4 regions of the Sphingopyxis sp. SE2 genome follow, and region 4 is predicted to be linked to each of the others. Evidence: predicted binding sites of a transcription regulator. Region 4 holds the regulator's gene; each other region holds the start of a gene.
The links. The regulator LexA, encoded in region 4, represses DNA repair genes until DNA is damaged. The targets are predictions, from matches to a motif close to GTTCCNCNCTTGTTCT.

Region 1 (2,198 bases), 700 kb from region 4:
GTGGTTGAGCCCTGGCGTGAGACTCGCAATCATTTTGCGCATCGGGTCTGGGGACATTGCAGCGAACTGGCCGATGCGATCCTGCTGACGCATCCTAAGATCATCGTCCATCACAATATCAGCCGCAGGCAGCGGGTTATCGAGCTTCCCGACGGCCGCGGCGTGATCCGGCCGATGCCGATCGATGATACCCAAATCTTGGTCTATCGGAAGGTGGATTTCGAGGAAGCGATCGCCGAGGCGGAGCGGGCGCGCGATCTCTACCGGCTGTTCTACGCTATTCTCTCCGGTCCGAGCATCGCCGGTCCCCGCGAACAGTTGCTTCAGGACCCCGCCGTGCGCGCCAAGGCGCGCCAGATGGCTGAATCGGCGAGTGAGGAGGTCTGGTCCGAACTTGGTTTTGGTCCCGATGACCGGCGGCGCGAGCGGGTTGATTGACCGGACGGCGCAAGCGCTCGATTTCCAGCCTCTAGCCCTTCGCTTTCGGCTCGAGGATCAACGTCCTTCCGTCCACCCGCCATGACTGGAGCCGTGACAGGAAGTTCATGCCCAGAACGTCGGTATTCCCCATTCCCGGTGAGACGACGATCTTGAACTTCGTCGCTTCGATACCGCCGACCTTGAGGCTTTCCACAGTGCCGGCATCGGCGCGGACTGTCCCGTTCGCCGTCTGCATGAGCAGCGGAAACAGCGTCGTATCGGTCTTTACCCCGGCCTCGGAGGCCGTCGTGGACGATAGAGCAGTGATAGTCGCGCCGCTGTCGACAAGCATGCGCCGCTTCGTGCCGTTCAGTTCGACGTCTGCCCAGAAATGGCCGTCGCGGGCCATCGGGATGCGCACCTCCTTGCCGACGACCTGCTGGCTGTCGAGGCCGAGGCTCGCGGTGATCCGCGATAGATTGGGATCGAATGGCGCCTGCTGGAGGACCAGATAGATGCCGAAGGCGAGGAGCGCGAACGAGAAAAGCCCGCGGATGACGCGGCCCACATAGGGGATTTTGAACAGGATGACGAGAATCAGCGCGGCCCCGATCGCGTAGATCGCAAGCTGGTTTCCCGAAATATGGGGGGTGAGGTCGGTAGGGGTCGGCATAAAATAGCCCCGCTTTACAGGCATGAAGGTGTCGCGGCGCTGAATGATCCACAGCCGCCTGCCGCAGGTCGCTTGACGGGCGTTCCGCTAGGGTGGAACATATAGGGAACATTTGAGTCGAACCCGATATGACCGCACCGCCTTTATCGCAGCCCCGGCCGAGCGCCGGGGAGCTTCAAGCGCTTCGCGACGCGGTGGCGCGCGTCGCGTCGGAGCGCGGGCCGGTGCTGCCCTTTGGCGTCGGGCCGCTCGATCATCTGCTCGCGGGCGGCGGGCTCGACGGTGCGGGCCTCCATGAAGTCGCGGCGGCATCGGCAAGCTGGAGCGACGATGCGGCCGCCACCCTGTTCGCAGCCGGGATCGCCGCGCGCTTCGCGGCGCCGGGCCTGTCGGCGCTATGGGCGCTCACGCGCTTCGATCTTTATGCGCCCGGTCTCGAACAGGCGGGGCTCGGGCCCGATCGCATCCTCTATGCGCAGGGCAGCAATGACCGCGAACTTCTCGCCATGTGCGAGGACGCGCTACGCGACGGCGCGCTGGCCTGCGTCGTCGCCGAGGTCAAAGCGGCCGACCAGACCGCGACGCGCCGGCTGCAGCTCGCAGCCTCCGAAGGCAAGACGCCGATGCTGCTCTACCGGCGCTACCGGCGCTACGGCCAATGCCCGCTCACCGATCTCTCACTGGCGTGCACGCGCTGGCGGGTCGGGAGCCTCGCATCGGCGCCGCTCGCGACGCCGGGCGTCGGGCGCGGGCGCTGGTCGATCGAGCTTGTGCGCCAGCGCGGCGGGCCGCCTTTCTCCCTCGAACTGGAGGCGTGCGATGACCAGGGTCGCCTCGCTCTTCCTGCCGCAACTCGCGATCGAGCGATTGCGGCGGGCGGCGCCGATCTCGCGCTCGGCCACGCCGCCTGAGCCCGCGCGGCTCGCGCCGCGCTTCCCCGAACCCGTCGACGACAATCCCGGTGCCTGTTCGGTACCGCGGGGCGGCGGCTGGCGACCCGGCGCGCGCTGGGCCCAGGACACGTCGGCGCATGCACGGCCCGACCGCGCCGCGATCGACGCGCTGCCCGCGCACCAGCGGCCGCCGATGCGCGAGCTTGGGCGGC
Region 2 (2,198 bases), 310 kb from region 4:
CGCGCGCGACATTGTGCGCTGGGAAGGCGCGGTCGCGGCGCTCGGCGATCTCAAGACGCCCGCGGTGAACATGGATCTCGGCCAGCGTTATCTGCAATATCTGAGCCGCGATCCCGCGACGGGCGGCCAGCTGCCCAAGGTCATCGCCGCCTATAACGCCGGCCCCGCGCCGATCGCGCGCTGGCAGACCGAGATCCGCGACAATGGCGACCCGCTGCTCTATATGGAATCGATCCCCTATTGGGAAACGCGCGGCTATGTCGGCATCGTGCTGCGCAACTACTGGATGTACGAAGCGCAGCAGGGCAAGCCGTCGGTCAGCCGCGCCGCGCTCGCGCAGGGGAAATGGCCGCGCTTCCCCGACGGGAAGGACCGCACGCGCCTGACCTATGCCGGCGATTTCGCGAATGCCGATTGACGAGAGCCTGGCGTTCAGGCCCGTCCGCATCGCGCTCCTGACGATTTCGGACAGCCGCAGCGCCGCCGACGACCGGTCGGGCGACAAGCTCGAGGACCTCTTGACCGGCGCCGGCCATATCCTCGCCGCGCGCGCGCTCATCAAGGACGAGACCGACCTGATCGTCTCGCGCCTCCACAACTGGATCGACGACCCCGAGGTCGATGTCGTCATCACCACCGGCGGCACCGGCCTCACGGGCCGCGACGTCACGCCCGAAGCGCTGCACCGGCTCGACGGCAAGGATATTCCGGGTTTCGGCGAGCTGTTCCGCTGGCTCAGCTATAAGACGATCGGCACCTCGACGATCCAGTCGCGCGCCTGCGCCGTGGTTGCGCGCGGCACCTATATCTTCGCGCTCCCCGGTTCGACCGGCGCGGTGACCGACGCGTGGGAAGGCATTCTCTCGACCCAGCTCGACAGCCGCCACAAGCCGTGCAACTTCGTCGAGCTGATGCCGCGGCTGACCGAATAGTCATTTCGTCATCCCGGCGAAGGCCGGGATCTCGCCTTATCGCTTTCACGCCGAGATCGGGATTCCGGCCTTCGCCGGAATGACGAAACTAGATTTGTTCTTTATATGTTCTCATTGCCGAGCTAAGCTCGACCAATGGACTCACCGAAGCCCCTGCCCCCGATTGCGGGCCGCGGAGCCCCGACCAACTTGCGCCCGACCCGCACCGGATCGCTCGACCGCGAGGCCGATGGCGACTGGCTCGACGCTGCTAATGAAATCGATGGCGAAGCGCCCAAATTGCGTACGACGGTGACCGTCGAGCATCCCAGGACCATCATTGCGCGCAACAAATCTCCCGACATCAGCTTCGATCGCTCGATCAACCCTTATCGCGGCTGCGAGCACGGCTGCATCTACTGCTTCGCACGCCCGACCCACGCCTTTCACGACCTCTCGCCCGGGCTCGACTTCGAAAGCAGGCTCTTCGCCAAGCCCGACGCCGCGAAGCTGCTCCGCGCCGAACTCGCGAAACGCAATTACAAGGTCGCGCCGCTCGCGATCGGCACCAACACCGACGGTTACCAACCGATCGAACGCGAATGGGGCATCACCCGCTCGGTCGTCGAGGTCCTCGCCGAAACGCGCCATCCGCTGATCATTACCACCAAGTCCGACCGCGTGCTGCGCGACATCGACCTGCTCGCCGACATGGCGCGCGACAATCTGGTCGGTGTTGCGGTGTCGGTGACCTCGCTCGATCCCGCCATCGCGCGCACGCTCGAGCCCCGCGCGCCGCACCCCAAACGCCGCCTCGCCGCGATCGCCAGGCTGATCGAAGCGGGCGTGCCGACACAGGTCAACATCTCGCCGATCATTCCCGCGATCACCGACCACGAAATCGAGGCGATCATGGCCGCGGCCGCCGAAGCAGGGGCGATCCGTGCGTCCTACATATTGATGCGCCTCCCCTATGAGGTCGCACCGCTGTTCCGCGCCTGGCTCGACGCGCACTATCCCGACCGCGCCGACAAGGTCATGCACATGGTGCAGGACATTCGCGGCGGTCGCGACAACGACGCCCAGTTCTTTACGCGCATGCGCGGCCACGGCGTCTGGGCGCAGCTCATCCGCACCCGCGTCAAGCGCGCCGCGCGCGAACATGGCATGGACAAAAGCTTCCCGCCGATCCGCAGCGACCTGTTCCGCCCGCCCGAACGCGACGGCCAGATGGAGCTGTTCTAAACACCGTCGCCCCCGCGAAGGCGGGGGCCGCTGGCGTCATGG
Region 3 (2,198 bases), 2.9 Mb from region 4:
GACGGGTATCCGCCTGTCGATCGACGATTATGGCACCGGCCAGTCGAACCTCGAATATCTGACCGAGATCGAGGCCGACGAAATCAAGATCGACAAGCGATTCGTGATGACAATGCGCGATTCGCAGCGGAACCTCGAAGTTGTTAAATCGACAATCGATTTGGCCCACCGCCTCGGCGCCGTCGCGGTCGCCGAAGGTATCGAAGACGGTGAAACCATGGCGTTGCTCGCCGGCCTCGGCTGCGACGTCGGGCAAGGCTATCATCTTGGAAAACCGCAATTGTTTTCCGAGCTGACCGCGACCCTTACCGCTTCCCCCCAGAACCGCACCGCATAACTGCCAGATTGGCGGTAATGATCATAGTTAAGACTCGATTTACCTTACTAATTAAGGTATACGCTCCGTTAACTGTTCCTCGTGAGCAGTCTGAACAGGAGATTGGTCATGGGTTGGTTTTGGCGATTCATGGGCGGCGGCGGCACCGAAAGCGGTGGCGGTCAGGCCTGACCCGAAAGCATAGAGTTAGAGATCGGGCCTCGGCATCGCCGGGGCCCTTTCTTTTTGCCCGGTGTCGCTCGATGCGCGCCTGGACGAAGCCGTCTCCCGCCGCTGCCGCATCGCACCTCACATAAGCGTGGCGGGGGGCGGCAAGCCCTTCTTCCCGACCGAAAAAATTTCGGCCCGACACCCGTATCCGCCCCTTCGCGCGGAAAGCCGCGGAAACGCTGGCGCGATGCCTTCGGCTCGTGCATCGGGGACGACGAGACGAATCAAATTATCGACGAGTCGAGTCTCCATTCTGTCATTTACCGTCTTGCATCGTCGCGCCGACGTGGCACTATAGGTGGTGGGTCAGCCACGGGGGCACCCCAATAAATAGTATTCGGCTGCAAGTGGCGGATTTCCGTCGTCCATCGCATATGGACCCGGAAAAACCCTTGCTGCGCCCAAAAAAAGTGCCCCGTGGACGGGTTTAGATGCTAGGATCGGGGCTTCGCCCTGAGTCGAACAAGACAGGAACAAAGCGCACCCATGTGCGCGTTTAGATCGGGGGCGAATGCGATGGATTTTCGGGAAAGCGAACGGGTGGAGACGAGCGACGTGGCGACGATGGAACTGGCGAAGAATGACGCTCCGGCGGCCCCCGAATCGAAGAGCGATTCGAAGGATGATTCGGCGCCCGCGGCGAAGCTGGGCGGCGACAGCGAGCCCAAGGTGCACGCGCGCCGCTTCGACATCGTGACCGACGCGAGCCGCGACGCGCTGCTCACCGATTTCGGCAAGGAAACGCTGCAGGACCGCTATCTCCTGCCCGGCGAATCGTACCAGGATCTCTTCGCGCGCGTCGCCGACGCCTATGCCGACGATCAGGATCACGCGCAGCGCCTCTACGACTATATCTCGAAGCTGTGGTTCATGCCCGCGACCCCCGTTCTCTCGAACGGCGGCACCGGCCGCGGCCTGCCGATCAGCTGCTACCTCAACTCGGTCGACGACAGCCTCGAGGGCATCGTCGGCACGTGGAACGAGAATGTCTGGCTCGCCAGCCGCGGCGGCGGCATCGGCACCTATTGGGGCGCGGTGCGCGGCATCGGCGAACCCGTCGGTTTGAACGGCAAGACCAGCGGCATCATCCCCTTCGTCCGCGTGATGGACAGCCTCACCCTCGCGATCAGCCAGGGTTCGCTCCGCCGCGGCTCGGCCGCCTGCTACCTCGACATCTCGCACCCCGAGATCGAGGAGTTCCTCGAGGTCCGCAAACCGTCGGGCGACTTCAACCGCAAGGCATTGAACCTCCACCACGGCGTCCTCATCACCGACGAGTTCATGGAGGCCGTCCGCGACGGCGCCGAATTCAACCTCCGCTCGCCCAAGGACCAGAGCGTCCGCGGCACCGTCGACGCGCGCGGCCTGTTCCAGAAGCTCGTCGAGACGCGCCTCGCGACCGGCGAGCCCTACATCATCTTCATCGATCAGGTGAACCGCATGATGCCCAAGCATCATCGCGACCTCGGGCTCAAGGTCACCACCTCGAACCTCTGCTCCGAAATCACGCTGCCCACCGGCCGCGACCATCTCGGCAACGATCGCACCGCGGTCTGCTGCCTCTCGTCGCTCAACCTCGAAACCTGGGACGAGTGGAACGGCGACAAGCGCTTCATCGAAGACGTCATGCGCATGCTCGACAATGTGCTGC
Region 4 (2,198 bases):
CGTCGCCAACGCGCCGGGCGCGGTCGCGACGATGCCGAACTTTCCGCGCTGGGGTTTCGCTCTCGCGGTCTTCGGCGGGCTGTGGCTGCTACTGTGGCAGACGCGCTGGCGCCGCGCCGGGGCGGTGCCGCTGATCATCGGGATGGCGACGCTGCTCGCCGCGCCGCGCCCCGATCTGCTCGTCACCGGCGACGGGCGGCATATCGCCGCCGCGCTCCCCGATGGCGGCTACGCGCTGCTGCGCGACCGGGCGGGCGATTATGTCCGCGATACCGTCGCCGAGGCGGCCGGGGTTGACGCGCCGCTTCTGGCATTGGCCGAGCTCGACTATGTCGAATGCAATCGCGATTTCTGCCGCTGGGCGCAGGGTGAGGGCAGTGCGCGGCGCATCATACTGGCGTCGCACGGGCGCGACCGGATCGAGGGGGCTGACATGGCCGCCGCCTGCGCCGCCGCCGACGTCGTGATCAGCGACCGCTGGTTACCGCACGAATGCGTGGTGCGCTGGATGACGATCGACCGCGACAGCCTTGCCGAAACCGGCGGGCTGGCGATCTATCTGGGCGAAGCGCCGGAAGCCGTGGCCGCGCTTCGCGTGGGCGACGAGCATCCGTGGCGGCGTCCGCAGCAGCTTAGTGGTAACGACGAAGCAGTCCCGACAAACGCCCTTGCACGATGACGCGCTCGGCGGGGTAGCGTTGCGGCTCATAGGCGCTGTTCGCGGGGTCGAGCCGGATCATCTGGCCTTCGCGGCGGAAATATTTGAGCGTCGCGTCCTGCCCGTCGACGAGCGCGACGACGATGTCGCCCTCGCGCGCGGTGCTCGCTTTCTGGATCAGCGCATAGTCGCCGTCGAAGATGCCCGCCTCGACCATCGAATCGCCGGAGACTTCGAGCGCATAATGTTCGCCCGAGCCGAGCAGCGCCGCGGGGACGGCGAGATTGTTGTGATCCTCGAACGCCTCGATCGGCACGCCGGCGGCGATCTTGCCGTGCAGCGGCACTTCGACGATGTCGTTCGCCGCGATCGGCCGGATCGCGGGCGGGCTCTTGCGCAGCGGGACGATATTGTCGCGATCGTTGCGCACGGCGGGCTTCGCCGCTTCGGGTACCTTGAGCACTTCGAGCGCGCGCGCGCGGTTGGGTAGGCGGCGGAGAAAACCCCTTTCTTCCAAGGCGCTTATCAGCCGGTGTATGCCCGATTTCGACTTGAGGCCGAGCGCCTCCTTCATCTCCTCGAACGAGGGCGAGATGCCGCTCGCGTCGAGGCGCTGCTGGATGAAGTGGAGCAGTTCATGCTGCTTCGCGGTCAACATCGGTCGTTCTCCATGATGCCGTATCGGACATATTGAGAACGATAGTGGAACAAATCGGAACTTGTCAAGCGATGACGATATAGTCCGCCATCGCCCCGGCATCGCGCGCGGGCGTGCCGATCTCGCGGATCAGCAGCGCATTGGCCGCGGCGAGCGGAAGCGTGCGGCCGCTTTCCTGTCCGATCATCGGCGTCAGGCGGCCGTTTTCGAGTCGCGCGCGGAGGTAATCGCGGCGCGTACCGCCTTCGCCGAGCGGCGCGGCGAGCGGCGCGCGATGCACGGGCGGCAAGGGAGTGCCCGCGCCGGCGAGATGGCGGACGAGCGGCAACAGGAACAAGGTCGCGGTGACGAAGGCCGACGAGGGGTTGCCGGGCAGGCCGAGCAGGACGGCGTCGCCGAGCGTGCCGGCGATCAGCGGCTTGCCGGGCTTCATGGCGATCTTCCAGAAATCGAGCCGCCCGCCGGCGTCGCCCAGCGCGCCGCGAACATGGTCGTGATCGCCGACCGACGCGCCGCCGACGGTGACGATGACGTCGTGACGTCGTGCCAACTCCTTGAGCGCGCTGGCGAGTTTCGCGCGATCGTCGGGAAGATGATGCGCGAGGACGGCGTCATCGGCTTCGCCCGCGAGCATCGCGGCGAGCATGACGCCGTTGCTGTCGGGGATCTGGCCGGGCGCGAGCGGACGTCCGGGCCGGACAAGCTCGTCGCCGGTCGTCACGATCGCGACGCGCGGACGGCGGCCGACGGCGAGTTCTCCCGCACCGCTCATCGCCGCCGCCGCGATCGCGCCGGGCGTCAGGCGCGTGCCTGCAGGGAGAAGGCAGTCGCCGGCGGCGAAATCGGCGGCGCGCGCGCGAACATGGCGGCCGCGCGCGCCGG

Region 1: a site for LexA is predicted at 1,188-1,203, ahead of OVY29_RS10265 (protein ImuA). Genes of this name have one in related genera too.
Region 2: a site for LexA is predicted at 1,029-1,044, ahead of OVY29_RS05355 (PA0069 family radical SAM protein). Genes of this name have one in related genera too.
Region 3: a site for LexA is predicted at 1,007-1,022, ahead of OVY29_RS20475 (ribonucleoside-diphosphate reductase subunit alpha). Genes of this name have one in related genera too.

What each region holds. Positions count from the first base shown of each region.
Region 1 is NZ_JAPMXW010000001.1:2,146,771-2,148,968, reverse strand. It holds gene OVY29_RS10275 (hypothetical protein) at 1-438, shown strand, start outside; gene OVY29_RS10270 (TIGR02281 family clan AA aspartic protease) at 470-1,093, opposite strand; gene OVY29_RS10265 (protein ImuA) at 1,222-2,004, shown strand; gene OVY29_RS10260 (DUF6504 family protein) at 1,913-2,198, shown strand, end outside.
Region 2 is NZ_JAPMXW010000001.1:1,138,766-1,140,963, reverse strand. It holds gene OVY29_RS05365 (lytic transglycosylase domain-containing protein) at 1-418, shown strand, start outside; gene moaB (molybdenum cofactor biosynthesis protein B) at 408-932, shown strand; gene OVY29_RS05355 (PA0069 family radical SAM protein) at 1,068-2,156, shown strand.
Region 3 is NZ_JAPMXW010000001.1:4,310,726-4,312,923, reverse strand. It holds gene OVY29_RS20480 (EAL domain-containing protein) at 1-337, shown strand, start outside; gene OVY29_RS20475 (ribonucleoside-diphosphate reductase subunit alpha) at 1,064-2,198, shown strand, end outside.
Region 4 is NZ_JAPMXW010000001.1:1,445,178-1,447,375, reverse strand. It holds gene OVY29_RS06915 (ComEC/Rec2 family competence protein) at 1-679, shown strand, start outside; gene lexA (transcriptional repressor LexA) at 633-1,316, opposite strand; gene glp (gephyrin-like molybdotransferase Glp) at 1,381-2,198, opposite strand, start outside.